DNA from 4 places in the Brevibacterium otitidis genome. Region 3 is predicted to be linked to each of the others. Evidence: riboswitches for the same ligand, from Rfam matches in the RefSeq annotation. Region 3 holds a riboswitch; each other region holds the start of a gene.

Region 1 (4,050 bases), on a different contig from region 3:
CAGTTCAACTACTGGAAGCACACCCACCTGACCGTGGATGTGGTGCCGGGCCGGGGCGCCGGCTTCAGCGTCGAAACCCCGACCGGCAAGCGGTTCCTCATCCGCTCGACCCTCATGGACGTCGACGAGAGCTGAGAACCGCGGCTGCCGAGCCGCGGCTGCTGAGCCGCGGCTGCTGAGCCGCACTTGGCGGGGCAGCAGCCGCGCCCGGCGGACAACAGCACCCCACGCCGGCACGGATCACAGCACCCGGCACACAACAGGGCCCAGGAGGACATCCTCCTGGGCCCTGTTCATCCGCGCAGCCGCGCACCTGATGTTATGCAACCGCACGAGCCGTCACACAGCGAGCCTCAATCCAGCAGAGACCACATCCAACAGAGACCACATCTAGCAAGACCACATCCAGCAGAGACCGCTCAGTCGAGTGCGGAGAGCTCCTTCCAGTCCTCCCAGTCGTAGACCCAGTCGGAGACGTCGGAGGCATCCGTCGACAGCGAGACCGAGGATCCCTGCACGATGACCGGGTCGCCGTAGATCGCGGTGTCGTAGTACTCCTTGGCGCGTTCATTCGTGAGGTTGATGCAGCCGTGGGAGACGTTCGCCGAGCCCTGCGAGCCGGCCGACCACGGCGCACCGTGGATGAATTCGCCGTTGTTGTGGATGCGCACCGCCCAGCGCACCGGGGTCGAATAGCCCCAGCGCTCCGAGGTCATCGTGTAGTTCGCCGCCTTCGACATGACGATGTGCGTGCCGTTGTACGACGGGGAGCGCGGAGCGCCGAGCGAAGCCGGGAAGTCCATGACCGTCTCGTCACCGCGGGTCACCACCATCCGGTGCGTCTTGGCATCGGCGGTCGTCGTCTGCTCGCGGCCGATCGAGAAGTCCAGCGAGACGTCCTTCTCGCCGAAGCGGGTGTCGGAGAACGGCACGTCCTCAAGCGCCATCTGCACCTTGACCTTGGAGTGCTCCGGCCAGAACTCCTTGGGCCGGTAGTGCACGCGCGAGATCCCGTCGGTGTCGTAGAGCCAGCCCCACGAGCCTTCGACGTCGATCTCCTTGCCGTCCTCGTCGGTGACCTCGACGGAGAGCCGGTGCTCGATCTCATCGCGGTGCGACTCCGGCACAGTGGCACCGATGTTCACGATGATCGGGGCGGCCACGCCGACCTCCTGATCGTCGCCGATGACGGTGAACACCCGCGCCGAACGGCCCTGCGGTTCGGTCGTCGTGATGGTGCCCGAGGCCTCGTGCTCGCCGCCGTCGGGCGCGATCGTCTTCGCCGTCCACTCGTAGGTGGCGCTGCCCGCCAGACCGTAGTCGGAGACCCACCGCGTGCCCTGCGGCTCGGCGGATCCGGAGGAGTCGTCGCCCTCATCGGAGGCATCGTCGTCGTCAGCTTCGTCGGTGGCGTCGTCAGCCGCGTCGCCTTCAGCCGCGTCGCCGTCAGTCGCGTCGCCGTCAGTCGCGTCGCCGTCAGTCGCGTCGCCTTCTGCCGCGTCGCCGGCGTCTTCGGTGCTGTCGGCGGTGCTGCCGCCGGCCTGTGCTTCGGCGTCCGCGCCCGAGGTGGCCGGCGCCTCGTCGGATTCCGTTTCCTCGGCATCGGGGTCGCCTGTCTCTGCGTCCCCGGCATCAGAGTCGCCATCGGTGCCGTCACCATTGTCGTCGCCGCTGTCGGCATCGGAACCGTCATCGAAGGTGCCGGCGACGGTGACCTCGGGGTGATCGGCATCGGTGACGGTCACCTCGGCGAACTCGCCACCGGTGACGGTGAGGGCGAAATGACCCGTCGGCGAGATCTCAAGATCGGTGCCCGAGGCGCTGGCGGCATCCCCGCCGGCAGCGGCATCGGTCGCGTCATCGGAGCCCTCGTCGGCGGCCGCGTCGTCAGCGTCGGGATCCTCGACAGCCGAGACTGACACCTCGGGAGCGGGATCCGGGGCCTGGCTGGGCGTCTCCGCGGACCCGCGCTCCGTCTCGGTGGGGGAGCTGCAGGCAGCGAGAGTGGCTGACAGCGCAATGGCGAAGCCGACGGCGAGGGGATGACGACGAAGCACGGTTGAACCTTTCTCATTCCAGCTGCCTGCGGCCTCCATCGGCGGCAGGTGATCGTGATCTGCGGACCTGCGAGCGCGGACACGAATCAGAAGGACAGCTCAAATATAGGGCGCACGATATAACAGCTAGAGCACAAACGGGCCAGCCGATCCGCGTCATCTCGGGGAATGTAGGCGGTGACCAGCGCTAACAACTGTTAGCGATGTTGCGCAATTGTGATAGCGGTTCTTCGGCAGGCGGCCGCGCGGCGCGCGGATCGGCGCGCACAAGCCGAAATCGCGGGTTCGGAGAGCTGTCACCGAGCCCCTGCCGAGGCAGCGGTTGAGCCCCCGCATGGGGGAAAGACAGAGGGGAAAGAAGGACTCCCCGCGCACCCGCCAGAGCTCGCTTACCCTTGCTGCCTTCCGGCCCTGGGGGAGTTCACAAGATGACGCCGCACGGGGAGCCGCATAACAGTCTAGTCCAGGCGGCGAACCGAACCAAAAACGCCGGAGCCGGCCACCGCCTCGGGCGCGGGAGATGGGCTACAGTGAGGGTGTTGACAGGGGAGCGCCCGAGGTGGGCGCTGAGAGTGCAGATGCAGACCCTACGAACCTGATCCGGGTGATACCGGCGGAGGGAGATCACATGACATCGACGAATCCTATTCAGACGACGCTCACCGTCGCCCCCGACTCACCAGTCGGCCGGCTGCGGCTCGGACGCTCTGCCGCGCAGTGGGATGCTGCGGTCGGTCACCGCTTCGTGGACGAACTGTTCGCCGGCAGCATCGACGACGGCGTGCTGGCTGGCTACCTCGTGCAGGACTACCAGTTCTTCGACGCCTTCCTCTCGATGCTCGGCGGCTGCGTGGCCCATGCCGACCGGCTGGAGTCCAAGCTGCGCTTCGCCGCCCAGCTGGGCATGCTCGCCGCCGATGAGGACGGCTACTTCCAGCAGGCCTTCACGCAGCTGGGCGTGCCTGAGGAGCAGTGGCGGGACCCGGAGCTCTCGCGCGCGGCTGCCGGCTTCCAGTCCGAGATGTACGACGCGGTCGCGCAGGCTGAGTATGCCGATCTGCTCGTGATGCTTGTCATCGCCGAGTGGCTCTACCTCGACTGGGGTGAGCGCGATGCCGAGCTGCCAGAGCGCTATGTGCACTCCGAGTGGATCGAGCTGCACCGCGGTGAGGCCTTCGCCTCGTGGTGCCAGTTCCTCGTCGATGAGCTCAACCGCGTGTGGCCGGCCGCCGAGGCCGCCGGGCGAGCCGCGGAGCTCACCGCCCGCTGGGAGCGTGCCGTAGCGCTGGAGCTCGACTTCTTCGACGTCACCTACGAAGGCCACGCGGACTGACGAGCCGTGTGACCGCGGCCGGCTCCTCCGAACCTGTGCGCCGCTCAGGCGCTGCGGTCGGCGGCTCCAGGCTGCAGACCGCTGTCCGCCTCCTCCTTCTTGCCGTCCTCGGACGTGCCGTCCTTCGACTCGCCCTTGGGCTTGTCGTCCGACTTCTTGTCCTTCTTCTCCTCGTCCTTCGCGACCGGACCGCCGTTCTTCTGGATCTCGGCGATGTCCTTGCGCATCTGCGGCAGCTTCGCGTAGAACGCATCTCCAGGGCAGTCGGTGGAGCCGAGGTCGCGGTGGCCGGAGACCGTGCTGATCTCGCGGTCCTTCAGCTTCGTCTTTGCATCACCGCCGACACCGGACAGCGACAGCTTCCAGGCGATCGCATGATTGACGGCGTCGATCGTCTTCTGCGGCGGGGCCTCCTTGTTGTAGGTGCCCATGACGGAGATGCCGAAGGTGCCCTCGTTGTAGCCCATGACATGGGCGCCCACGGTGTTCTTCTCCAGCCCGCCGCCGCGGCCCTCCCAGAGCCGTCCGTACTTGTCGGCGAGCATGTTGTAGCCGATGTCATCCCAGCCGCGGCCCTGCTGGTGGTAGTGCTGGATGCCGCGCAGGATCGCCGGCACGTCCTCAGCCGAATAGTCATTCGATCCGCTGGTGTGATGGACG
Region 2 (4,050 bases), on a different contig from region 3:
TGGCCGTGACCGACGTCGAGGAGGTCGCTGGCGATGAGAGCATCGTGAAGATACCGCTCGGCCTGGCGCGCACTGTCTTGCGCCGAGTGATTGGGCAGCAGCGAGGCGATCGCCGACGACAGTGTGCAGCCGGTTCCGTGGTCGTTGAGAGTCTTGACTCTGGCGGCGGTGAATGCACGGGCTCCCTCCGGCCCGCAGATAGTCGACGTGGGACGCCTCGTGCGTGAGGTGTCCGCCCTGAGTAGCACCCAGGGAGAACCGAGGCTGCGCAGCCGGGTGCCCTGATCGTGCATCTGCTGCCAAGTTGTGGCTTCCTTGGTGTCGAGGGGGACCGCAGCCTCGGGGAGGTTCGGCGTGATGATCGTCGCCAGCGGGACGAGCGTGTCCCGGACGGCGGCCACGGCGTCGGTGTCGAGAAGGTGATCGCCGCTCTTGGTACCATTGCCGAGCACGATGTTCTCGGCTTCGTGCTGTCGGAGCCGGTCGGCGACGACCTCGGTGTTCGCGGCGTTGGCGACTATGCCGATCTTCACCGCGTCGACATGGACATCGTCGAAGACCGCATCGATCTGCTTGCCGACGAAAGAGGGGTCGAGGGGAACGAAGGAGCGCACGCCGCAAGTGTTCTGAGCAACGACCGCGGCGGCGGCTGTCACACCGTAGGCACCTATCGCTGTGAACGCCTTGAGATCGGCCTGGACACCAGCACCACCGGTCGGGTCGGTTCCCGCTATCGAGAGGACAATGTGAATCGTCACGCTCTCACCTCGTTCTGCGCGACGGCAACGGCGTACCGGGCGACATCGACGACGTCCTTGCTCAGCGCCAGCTGGGCGTCGTCGACCTCGTCGAGGGCAAACCACCCAGCTTCTAGGGCATCGTCACCGGCACGCAGGGATCCGGACCGCCACTGGCACGCCACGGCGATGAGGACGAAGTGGCTGACCAGATCGCCATCCGTGCCGCGATCGAAGGCATCGATCGTCGTCAGGACGCCGATGGCGTCGCCCACGAGACTAGTCTCCTCGTCCAGCTCACGCTCGGCTGCTTGCGTGATGGTTTCTCCGAACTCGATTTTCCCACCGGGGAAGCCCCAGTACCCGGCATCGGGCGGATTCGCCCGACGCACCAAGGCCACACGGTCATCGTCGATGACGACGCAGAGAACGGCGACCGTCGGCCGCGCACGGCCGACGTCGGAATCGGCGGGAGGAATCGACACTGTGGCCTCACTTCTGGAGGCCAGCGACGGGAGCAAGCCCTACGAGACCAGTCCCTTCGCCGGCATGATCCGGATCAGGTTCTAAGGGTCACCACGCCGACCATCGTCCAGTGGTATCTCAGCCCCTTGACGGGGCACCCCTCGGTAACACCGAGCCTACCAGAAGGCCGCCACTGTGTGTCCAGACTGTCGCCACAAGTCCCTGTCCCGCGGTCCGAGGCTGCGTGACACGAACCCCAACATCGGTGCAGATGGCGCGCCATAGAGCCCGGCACTCGTTACCGGCGCGATCAACGCGAGGCGGTATAAGCGTCGATCGCATTGTTGGAAACACGCCCGAGACCAGAGACGACATACCGATCTCACGCGCCCATTTCCGAAGCTCGGCCAGGGGATAGCGACGATGCTGACACGATGCATTGTTCAGCCTTTGCGGCGCACGAAATGGACGACTGAGGCTGACCGGCCGCGCCGCTATAACGTAGATGTCCAATGCGTGGGAGTGATGCGAGGGGAGGTGACAATTAGGGTGTCACGCTGCGGCTGCAGGTGAGTCAGTAATTGCTTCGTACCCGACAGGTGTCAATCGGCCCAACCGGGCTGGCCGACGGCGCCGTCATCGGTGCGCTGCGGCTGGCCGATGAGATCCGCGCGGAATCGCACGATGCCGTCGCTGCCCTGCATGCAGCCGGGGTGCAGGTCGTAATGATCACCGGTGACGCACAGGCAGTTGCCAACACCGTCGCAGCAGAGCTCGGCATCGACCGGGTGTTCGCCGGCGTCAGGCCCGAGGACAAAGCCGCCACAGTGGAGGAGCTCCAACGTGAGGGCAGGCGTGTGGCGATGGTCGGGGACGGCGTCAACGATGCTCCCGCGCTCGCCCAGGCAGACGTCGGTATCGCGATCGGTGCGGGCACCGATGTGGCGATCGGCTCCGCTGGTGTCATCCTCGCCTCGTCGGATCCGCGTTTGGTGCTCTCGGTCTTCGAACTGTCCCGTGCGACGTATCGGAAGATGAAGCAGAACCTGTGGTGGGCTGCCTGCTACAACCTCATCTCGGTTCCGCTTGCCGCCGGCGTGCTGGCACCGGTCGGCTTCGTGCTGCCGATGAGCATCGGCGCGATTCTCATGTCAGCCTCCACAGTAGTGGTGGCGCTCAACGCGCAGCTGCTGCGCCGTCTCGACCTCTCACCGGCTGCCAGCACCGCTGCCGTGCTCGAGTCCTGACGCACCGAACCGGATGACGTCACTCCGCCTGCGGCCGCTGCTGCTCAACGCCCGGTGACGCAGCCTCAGCTGTCCGTGCCGGTTGCGTGCCAGCGGCGACCTCCGCCTCGGGCGCGGTGGCCTGACCTGCTGCCGTCGACGTCCCCGCGGGGACGTCCCCAGCTGCAGCCGGCTCCTCATCGACACCATGTGTGCGCAGCTCGCCGGCTCGGTAGGCGTGGTAGTAGGCGACGACGACCTCGTCATCGGAGTGGCGGGTCGCCAGGCTCACGGCGATGAGCACGATGGCCGAGGTGATGAGTCCGGGCAGGATCTCGTGGATGCCGAAGGGCTGGCCGGAGAAGCGCCACAGCAGTGAGACGGCCATCGCTGCGATCATCGACCAGATGACGCCGCGCTTCGTCGCCCGCTTCCAGAACATCGCCGCGAGCACCGGCATGACGAGCGTGGTCGCGGTGAAGGACAGGGCGACCTGGTAGATCGCGATGATGTCCTTGATGACGAGGGCGATGCCGAGGCCGATGACTGCCATCGCCGCGACCGAGATCCGGGACACCTTGAGGATCTGATCGTCCTTCGCCTGCGGGTTGATCCAGCCCTGGTAGATGTCCTTGGAGATGTTGATCGCACCTGAGAGCAGGAACGAGGTCGCGCCGGTCAGCAGCGCAGCCAGCAGTGAGACCATCAGCAGCCCGCCGATCGAGCCGTGGAAGATCTCGGCGATGAACGAGGTGTAGATGACATCGGGCATGGTGCCGGCCGGGAACATCTGCAGGGCGGCGATGCCGATGACGATCGCCGCCGCGCCGATGAGCACAGAGACGGCGAAGCCGATGACGACCGCCCAGATGCCGACCCGGTCGCTCTTAGCTGCGGTGAGCCGCTGCCAGGTCGTCTGCCAGACGATGTAGAACGGGCCGAAGATGAGGAACCAGTTGAGCAGCTCGATGCCGCCGATCGAGGTGAAGGAGAAGTGATCGGCCGGGGTGTTCTCGATGATCGTGTCGATCCCGCCGACATAGTTGATGCCCATGATGAGGGTGATGATGACACCGGCGAGGATGACGAAGGTCTGGATCGCATCCGTCCAGGCGACGCTCGGCATCCCGCCGACGAGCGTGAACGCCAGGGTGACGACGAAGCCGGCGAGGATGCCCCAGAACACGGTCAGGTCGGTGATCGAGGCGAGGATCGCGCCCATGCCCACCAGCTGCATGCCGAACGTCGGGGTCATGTACAGCAACCCGACGATGAGGGCCGGGATGAGGGCTGCGACCTTGCCGAAGCGGCGGGCGAAGAGCTCAGGCACGGTGTAGAGCCGCAGCCGGCGGATCACCGGGCCCAGCAGCAGCACAGCGGCGATGGTGAAGCTGGCGTAGGCCACACCGGTGATGTTGTACGACAGCCCCATCTCGAAGCCCTTGCCCGCACCGCCGATGAGGGCGGCCGAACCGGTGACGGTGGCGATGACCGAACCGCAGATGGGGAAGAACCCGAGTCTGAAGTCGGCCATGACATAGCCGTCAGCGCTCTTGACGCGAGTCGTGGCGACGACGCTGATGACGAGCAGCAGCAGCAGGAAGCCGATGATCCACACGAGA
Region 3 (4,050 bases):
GGATGCGCGGATGGGAGAATTCCGCGTTCGTCCCATCGGCCACGGCGAGGACGTCGATGACCTCGTCATCAGCGCCGTGGCCGCCCTTGAGCAGCACGGCCCGGGCGCCGCGCTCGAGGAGCCGGCCGGCCTGGTCGCGCATCTGCTCGATGCTTTCGGCTTCGGGCTCGGATTCACCGAGCAGCAGTGCCGCTTCGGGCAGATTCGGGGTGATGAGGTCCGCGCGCGGCATGAGCTGGCTGCGCACAGAATCGACCGCATCGTCGTTGAGCAGCCGGTGCCCGGAGGCCGCGACCATGACGGGGTCGACGACGAGATAGCCGAGGTCGCGCTCATCGACGGCGCGGCAGACGAGTTCGACGAGGCTGCGAGTGGAGAGCATGCCGGTCTTCGTCGCATCGACGGGCAGATCGTCGAGCACGCTGGCGAGCTGAGCGGTGACGAAGGCGTCGTCGATGCCGTAGACCTCGCTGACCCCGTGGGTGTTCTGTGCGACGAGAGCGGTGATGGCGGTGGTGCCGTAGACGCCGCGGGCGCAGAAAGCCTTGAGGTCGGCGTGGATGCCGGCCCCACCAGATGGGTCGGTGCCAGCGATCGACAGGGCGATCGGCGGGCGCGATGCAGGAGCGGTCATCGTTCAGTGTCCTCCGTCTGCGGTGTGTGAGCCGGTGTCCTTCTCGGTCTCAGCCCGACCCTCGGCGTCGGGCAGCCGACCGGTGAGGAACACGGCCTTGATCGCAGCAGCGGCCGCGCGCGGGTCGGCGGCCTTGCAGATGGCGGAGACGACGCAGATGCCGGCGACGCCGGTGCCGTGCATCTTGGCAGCACCGGCCAGGTCGATGCCGCCGATGCCGAACACCGGCAGGCCGGCCTCACCGACGAGTGCGCCGATCTTCTCGGGCCCGAGGACGTCGCGGGCGTTCTTCTTCGTCGTCGTCGGGAATGCCAGGCCGACGCCGAGGAGGTCGACGGCGCCGGCCTCGCGGGCGGCGACGAACTCGTCAGGCGTGGTGGCCGAGAGCCCGAGCAGGGCCTCCTGGCCGATGCGCTGGCGGGCTTCGGCGATCGAGGTGTCGTCCTGGCCGATGTGCAGATGCACGAGGTGGCCTTCACGGTTCAGCTTCTCGACGACAGCGACGCGGTCGTTGACGAACACCGGCACGGTGTTCTCCAGCTGCTCCCGCGCCAGGGTCGCATCAAGGGTGCGCAGCACCTCGCAGGTCAGGTCGTACATCTCCGCGTCGGTGATGTCCTTGTCCCGGATCTGGACCATCCCTGCCCCGCCGGCGACCGCCTCGGCGACGGTGTCGGCCACCGAGCGGCCGACCGCGGCGCACTGGGCGGAGTCAGTGATGAAGTACAGGGCGGTGTCGATGCCGGCGAGGCGATCGTGGCTCATGCGGCGACCTCCACGGTGTCGTAGCTGACGCCGACGGCGGCGATGTCAGCGGCGGTGACGGAATGCAGGGCGTCGAGGAACTCGACGGCGAAGCTGCCAGGCCCGCGGCTCGTGCCGGCCGCGCGGGTGCCGGCGGCCGCATAGTGGGCGTGGGCGGCGACGACAGCGGCGAACGGGTCGGCCGGCAGGGCGCCGAGGTAGGCGGCGACGACACCGCCGAGCGAGCAGCCGGTGCCGACGACGAGCGGCATGTAGTCCGAACCGCCGGAAACCCGGGCGATGCGCACCTGCTCGCCGGCGTGGACGATCGCGTCGACCTCTCCGGAGACGGCGACGACGGAGCCGAGGGCGTGGGAGAGCTGGATCGCAGCCTCGAGGACAGCTTCGACCTCGTCGGTGGAGTCGACGCCGCGGGCGCCGGCGCCGGTGCCTGCTAAGGCTGCGATCTCGGAGGCGTTGCCGCGGATGGCGGTCGGCTGCCAGGTCAGGGCCTGCTTGATGCGGGTGGTGCGGTAGTCGATGACGCCGTAGGAGACGGGGTCGAGGACCCACGGCGTGCCGGTCTCACGGGCGGCGGTGATGGCGGCGTCGGCGGCGAGGAAGTTGTGTGAGCTGGCGGTGCCGAAGTTGATGAGCAGGCCGTCGGAGATGCGGGCGAACTGGGCGGCGTCGGCCTCATGGTTGATCATCGCCGGTGAGGCGCCGATCGCCAGCAGAGCATTGGCGCTCAGCGTCTGCACGACAGTGTTCGTGATGCACTGGACGAGCGGATTCGACTCCCGCACCGCGGTGGCAGCCGCTGCGAGATCGGGTATCGAGGCCCCCGTCTGTGCGGGGGCAGATGGGTGCTGCTGTGTCATGACAATCCCTTCGCCAGCATGATCCAGATCAGGTTCGATGGGTATGTTCTCAGCCCGGCCTGCCGGGCACCCCATGTCTGTCCGCCACTCTAACAGTCCTGGCTGATGACGCCAGTTTGCGCTGGAATGTGACGGTGCAGCAGTGGACCGCGACGGCCGCCTCGGGCACGGGGTGTGCTGGAGGCGGCCGGGAGGCGCGGGAGGTGATCAGAAGCGTTTGACGGTGATGCCCCTGCCGGACTTCCATGTCACGCGTCCGTGCTGGAAGTTCTGGTAGACGCTGCCGTCCTTGTTGCGGATCTCCCCGCTGGTCGGGTAGCCGAGCCAGCCGTTCTCCCACTTCTGGGAGGCCCAGTACTTCTGGATCGCGCCCTTCGTCGGGTGCGCTCCGGACTTGCGCGACCAGTGGATCTGGCCGTGTTCGAATACCTGGTAGGCACCGCCGTCGCGGCGCAAGCGCCGCTCATCGCTGCGCGGCAGGCCGAGCCAGCCATCCGCACCCTTGAGGTTGTGATAGGTCGACCTGATGGTCCCCTTCACGCCATGCGCACCGGTCTTGGCAGACCAGTAGACGGTGCCGCCCTGGAAGTTCTGGCGGACGCTGCCATCCTTATTGCGGATCTCACCGCCGATCGGATATCCGAGCCAGCCGTTCTCCCACTTCTGCGAGGCCCAGTACTTCTGGATCGCCCCCTTCGTCGGGTGGGCCCCTGTTGCCCGCGACCAGTGGATCTGGCCGCCTTCGAAGGTCTGTGAGGCACCACCGTGGGCGAGTTTTCGTTCCTCGCCGCGTGGGAGGCCGAGCCAGCCGTCCGCACCCTTCTCACGGTCGTAGGTCGACTTGATGCCGCCCTTGACGCCATGCGCTCCCGTTGTGCGCGACCAGTAGACGACCCCCTTCTCGAACTTCTGCATCCGCGCACCGTCGGGCCCGGCGTCTTCCTCGCCGGATAGAGGGGCTCCGAGCCACTTGTTGTTCTTCCAGTAGCTGCCGATCGCGCCACCGGGGTAGATGTCGTCAAGCTGCTTCATGCGGAAGTAGTCGACACGATCGACGCGAGCCGGGAACGGCTTCGAGTCGTCGACCGGGCGCACCCACGTGTAGTCATCGGGGAAGACGACCGAGTCGATGATCGCCTTGAACGGATAGTCCATGAGCGCACGGCGGAAGTCGTCGTCACTCAGGCCGACGGTCTCCCCTCGAGTCTCTGGAGTCTGGCCACGGCTGGAGGGCACGAGTTGATCGTTGAAGTAGTACCGGACCGCGTCGCCGTCCCAGGTCATGCGGTAGGTGTTCCACACTCCGGCGATCTGGCCGTCGAGCTGGTGGGCGTCGCGTTTGGTTCCGGCGCCGCGGCCGTTGGTGTTGACGCACGTGACGTGCGTCGTGTTCGTCGTATGGGCGTGCTGACTCAGCACTTCCATCGTGTCGATCTCGCCGAGGTCGGATTTCTGCACCTCGGGGCTGGTGCAGTAGGGCTGGTTGTTGAGCAGCCAGCCGGCAAAGTGCATTCCATCGATCTTGCCGTCCGACATTCGCGCTCTGATCTCCATCTCAAACGGAGCATTGTAAATGTAATCAGTTTCGATCCGACCAGAGGTGTACATCGTCTTCTTGCCCGCAGGACAAACTGCACCGTCCGGGCTCTCGGTCTCAGCTGAGGGTTTCTGGTCTTTGTCGAGGCAATGGCGGGCAGTGCGGATCTCGAGACTGCCGTCCTTGACTGAGACGCTGTCGCGTGTGTAGATCGTGTTGACCTTCTCCGGCAGATCCTTCTTGTAACTGGTGTC
Region 4 (4,050 bases), on a different contig from region 3:
ATGGAGATCCTCATGGAGCTCGCCCGCGATCACGGCATCGCCCTGACGCAGACGATGGGGCCCGGTGCGATCATCGAGGAGCTCTATGGCGAGCTCGTCGAGGCGGAGACCGTCACGCCGACCTTCTACTGCGATTTCCCCGCCGAGACCTCGCCGCTGACCGGCCCGCACCGGTCGAAACCGGGACTGGTCGAGCGCTGGGATCTCGTCATCAACGGCATGGAGGTCGGCACCGCCTACTCCGAGCTGGCCGATCCGATCGAGCAGCGGCGCCGGCTGACCGAGCAGTCGTGGAAGGCCGCCCACGGCGACGCCGAGGCGATGGAGGTCGATGAGGACTTCCTCGCCGCGCTCGAGGCGGGGATGCCGCCGGCAGGCGGGCTCGGAATCGGCATGGATCGGCTCGTCATGCTCATGACGAACACCACGATCCGAGAGGTGCTGACTTTCCCGTTCGTGCGTCCCCGCCGCTGAGCCCGGCGCTGCAGCCCCGAGGAGCCCGGCGGTTCAGCCCCCACTGCGCCCGGCGGTTCAGAGGACGAAGACGCCGAGCAGTCCGGCGGCGATGACAACGGCCCAGGCCGGAGCCTTCCACGCGCTCAGCGCGACGAAGGCGGCAGCTCCGATGACGAGTGTCAGCGCAGAGGTGATGCCGGTGGTGAAGACCGGCTGGTACAGCGCGGCAGCGAGGATCCCGACCACGCCGGCGTTGACGCCGCTCAGCGCCCGGCGAGCCAGCCGGTGCGCGGCAAGCCTCTGCCACAGCGGCAGGGTGCCGATGACGAGCAGCGCTGCCGGCAGGAATACCGCGCCCAGCGCGATCGCCGCGCCCACCGCTCCCGTAGCCGAGGTGGTGCTCACCGTGCCGAGGTAGGCGGCGAAGGTGAACAGCGGGCCGGGCACTGCCTGGGCGGCACCGTACCCGGCGAGGAAGGCGTCGTTCGAGACGATCCCGGTGGGCACGAGCTCGGCCTGCAGCAGCGGCAGCACGACGTGCCCGCCGCCGAACACGAGCGCGCCGGCACGGTAGAACACATCGGCCAGCTGCAGCGCATCGCTGCCGGTGAGCCGCGCGATGACTGGCAGCCCGATGAGCAGGACGGCGAAGAGGATGAGGCTGCCGGCGGCCGCCGGCATCGGCACACGCACCCGGAACAGGTGCCCCTGCCCGTCTGAGGCGTCTGCCGCCTCGGGCACGGCCGGACGCAGCCACACCAACCCGATGATGCCGGCGAGCACGATCGCAGCGACCTGCGCCCATGCGGTGGGCACCAGCAGGGCGATGGCCAGGGCGGCGACCGCGATGCTCGCCCGCGGTGCGTCGGGAGTCAGCGAGCGCGCCATGCCGAGCACCGCATGCGCGACGACGGCAACGGCTGCGACCTTGAGTCCGGTGAGCCAGCCGGCGTCGCCGAGGTCGCCGAGGGCATGGATGCCGAAGCCGAAGGCCGCCAGCGCAAGCGCCGAGGGCAGGGTGAACGCGACCCAGGCGGCGAGCATGCCGGCGAAGCGGGCGCGCTTGAGGCCCAGCGCCATACCGACCTGGCTGGAGGCCGGGCCCGGCAGGAACTGGCACAGCGCGACGAGATCGGCATAAGCGCGGTCGCTGAGCCAGCTGCGGCGCTCGACGAAGGCCTCACGGAAGTACCCGAGGTGGGCGACCGGACCGCCGAAGGAGGTGAGCCCCAGCCGCAGGAAGATCCAGAACACCTCGGCAACGGAGCCGCGGCTGGCGGGTGCAGCGGCAGGCGGGCGCTCAGGCGAGGAGGCGGAAGGCAGCATGCCTGCCATTCAACGACAGACAGGTGAACAGGAGGCGAACGACGGCTCCACCTCTCTGATCAGATGTGATATAGATTGAGCTGACCACGCGGGAGCCTCACAGTGAGGCTGAGACCGGACACGGCGTCCGGGACCGCTGAACCTGATTCGGTTAATACCGACGTAGGAAGTGAGGGACATCGTTGTCTGCATTCCCCCCTGAGAACACGCACGCCTCCGAGACCGCTGCTGACCAGCCGCGCTCCGAGCAGCACCACAAGCACCGCCTCGGGTGGGTTGAGGATGCTGCGCACGGCATCCGCGTGCCCGTCACTGAGATCCACCTCGACGACTCGCCCGGCCAACGGGCCAATCCCCCGGTCCAGGTCTACCGGACGATGGGACCCGGCAGCGTGCCCGAGGAGGGACTGGCACCGTGGCGTGCGGAGTGGATCGCCGCCCGTGGGGACTCCGAAGAGCACACGGGCCGCGGCAGGAAGCTCGCCGATGACGGCCGGGCGGCAGTCCGCCGCGGCCGGCCCTCCCAGCAGTGGCAGGGCCGGGTGCCCACACCTCGGCGGGCCAAGCCCGGCAAGCGGGTGACGCAGATGCACTACGCACGCACCGGTGTCATCACCCCCGAGATGCGCTTCGTCGCACTGCGCGAACAATGCGACGTCGAACTCGTCAGAAGCGAAGTCGCCGCCGGCCGGGCGATCATCCCGGCCAACATCAACCACCCGGAGTCCGAGCCCATGATCATCGGGCGGAAGTTCCTCGTCAAGATCAACGCCAACATCGGCAACTCCGCTGTCACCAGCTCGATCAGCGAGGAGGTCGCCAAGCTCAACTGGGCGGCCAAGTGGGGCGCCGATACGCTCATGGATCTTTCGACGGGCAACGACATCCACACCACCCGCGAATGGATCCTGCGCAACTCCCCCATCCCGATCGGCACCGTGCCGATCTACCAAGCTCTGGAGAAGGTCGATGGTGAGGCGGAGAAGCTGACGTGGGAGATCTACCGCGACACCGTCATCGAACAGTGCGAACAGGGCGTCGACTACATGACCGTCCATGCCGGTGTGCTGCTGCGCTACGTGCCGCTGACCGCCGAACGGGTCACCGGGATCGTCTCGCGCGGCGGATCGATCATGGCCGGATGGTGCCTGGCGCATCACGAGGAGAACTTCCTCTACACCCACTTCGATGAGCTGTGCGAGATCTTCGCCCAGTACGACGTCGCCTTCTCCTTAGGCGATGGCCTGCGCCCGGGTTCGATCGCCGATGCCAACGATGCCGCGCAGTTCGCTGAGCTCGACACGCTGGCTGAGCTGACCCAGCGGGCGTGGGAGCACGACGTGCAGGTCATGGTCGAAGGACCTGGCCACATTCCGCTGCACAGGATCCGTGAGAACGTCGAGCGTCAGCAGGAGCTGTGCCACGGTGCGCCCTTCTACACCCTCGGCCCGCTCGTGACCGACATCGCGCCTGGTTATGATCACATCACCTCGGCGATCGGGGCGACGGAGATCGCCCGCTACGGCACCGCGATGCTGTGCTATGTCACCCCGAAGGAACATCTGGGCCTGCCGAACCGCGATGACGTCAAAACCGGTGTCATCACCTACAAGATCGCCGCCCACGCCGCCGACCTGGCCAAGGGCCACCCTGGTGCGCATGAGCGCGATGACGCCCTGTCGAAGGCCCGCTTCGAGTTCCGGTGGCGTGACCAGTTCGCCCTCGGTCTCGATCCGGAGACCGCTGAGGCGTTCCACGACGAGACGCTGCCGGCTGAACCGGCCAAGACTGCCCATTTCTGTTCGATGTGCGGGCCGAAGTTCTGCTCGATGCGCATCTCCCAGGACATCCGCGACACCTATGGAAGCGCCGAGGCGCAGGCAGCAATCGCCGGCATGCAGGCCAAGGCTCAGGAGTTCCTTGCCCGCGGCGGGCAGGTCTACCTGCCCGAACCGACCTTCGGACCGCCTGCTGCCGACACCGCGCCCGAGGCGGTGGAGACGAGGATCAGCTGACCGGCTGGCGCAGGATGGTCCGGCGGTGCTGCGGTGCCGTGCGCCGGAAGTCCGATAGGTAGATCTCGTGGTGCCGGCCGCCGGGTTTTCATCCCGGCGGCCGGTATCACCGACTCATGCAGTTCGGCCAGCACGCCGGCATTGTCATCGAAGCTGCCGATGTGCAGGGTCTGAAAGCATGTGCCCTCCGCAAGCTCGCCTTCGCGCAAGCTGCCGATGAGCGGGAGTGCCCGGCCCTTCTTCTCTGCTTTCC

Evidence for each region. A riboswitch is a leader RNA that binds a small molecule or an ion and turns the genes downstream of it on or off. The one in region 3 is predicted to bind thiamine pyrophosphate.
Region 1: it holds a riboswitch for thiamine pyrophosphate, as region 3 does, so the genes downstream of both, ACFFN1_RS01165 (TenA family protein) here and thiM (hydroxyethylthiazole kinase) in region 3, are expected to answer to the same signal.
Region 2: it holds a riboswitch for thiamine pyrophosphate, as region 3 does, so the genes downstream of both, ACFFN1_RS01330 (NUDIX hydrolase) here and thiM (hydroxyethylthiazole kinase) in region 3, are expected to answer to the same signal.
Region 4: it holds a riboswitch for thiamine pyrophosphate, as region 3 does, so the genes downstream of both, thiC (phosphomethylpyrimidine synthase ThiC) here and thiM (hydroxyethylthiazole kinase) in region 3, are expected to answer to the same signal.

The regions. Positions count from the first base shown of each region.
Region 1 is NZ_JBHMAU010000014.1:16,247-20,296, reverse strand. Features, by position in the region: gene ACFFN1_RS01180 (DUF779 domain-containing protein) at 1-135, shown strand, start outside; gene ACFFN1_RS01175 (L,D-transpeptidase) at 420-2,057, opposite strand; RNA gene ffs (signal recognition particle sRNA small type) at 2,413-2,508, opposite strand; TPP riboswitch at 2,592-2,697, shown strand; gene ACFFN1_RS01165 (TenA family protein) at 2,686-3,390, shown strand; gene ACFFN1_RS01160 (peptidoglycan recognition protein family protein) at 3,435-4,050, opposite strand, start outside.
Region 2 is NZ_JBHMAU010000017.1:3,116-7,165, forward strand. Features, by position in the region: gene thiD (bifunctional hydroxymethylpyrimidine kinase/phosphomethylpyrimidine kinase) at 1-758, opposite strand, end outside; gene ACFFN1_RS01330 (NUDIX hydrolase) at 755-1,222, opposite strand; TPP riboswitch at 1,256-1,374, opposite strand; partial or broken gene ACFFN1_RS01335 (HAD-IC family P-type ATPase) at 1,823-2,449, shown strand; gene ACFFN1_RS01340 (sodium:solute symporter family protein) at 2,469-4,050, opposite strand, start outside.
Region 3 is NZ_JBHMAU010000015.1:11,254-15,303, reverse strand. Features, by position in the region: gene thiD (bifunctional hydroxymethylpyrimidine kinase/phosphomethylpyrimidine kinase) at 1-634, opposite strand, end outside; gene thiE (thiamine phosphate synthase) at 638-1,399, opposite strand; gene thiM (hydroxyethylthiazole kinase) at 1,396-2,259, opposite strand; TPP riboswitch at 2,247-2,343, opposite strand; gene ACFFN1_RS01270 (family 16 glycosylhydrolase) at 2,467-4,050, opposite strand, start outside.
Region 4 is NZ_JBHMAU010000032.1:29,631-33,680, forward strand. Features, by position in the region: gene lysX (bifunctional lysylphosphatidylglycerol synthetase/lysine--tRNA ligase LysX) at 1-474, shown strand, start outside; gene chrA (chromate efflux transporter) at 532-1,782, opposite strand; TPP riboswitch at 1,861-1,968, shown strand; gene thiC (phosphomethylpyrimidine synthase ThiC) at 1,965-3,797, shown strand; gene ACFFN1_RS04305 (GyrI-like domain-containing protein) at 3,722-4,050, opposite strand, start outside.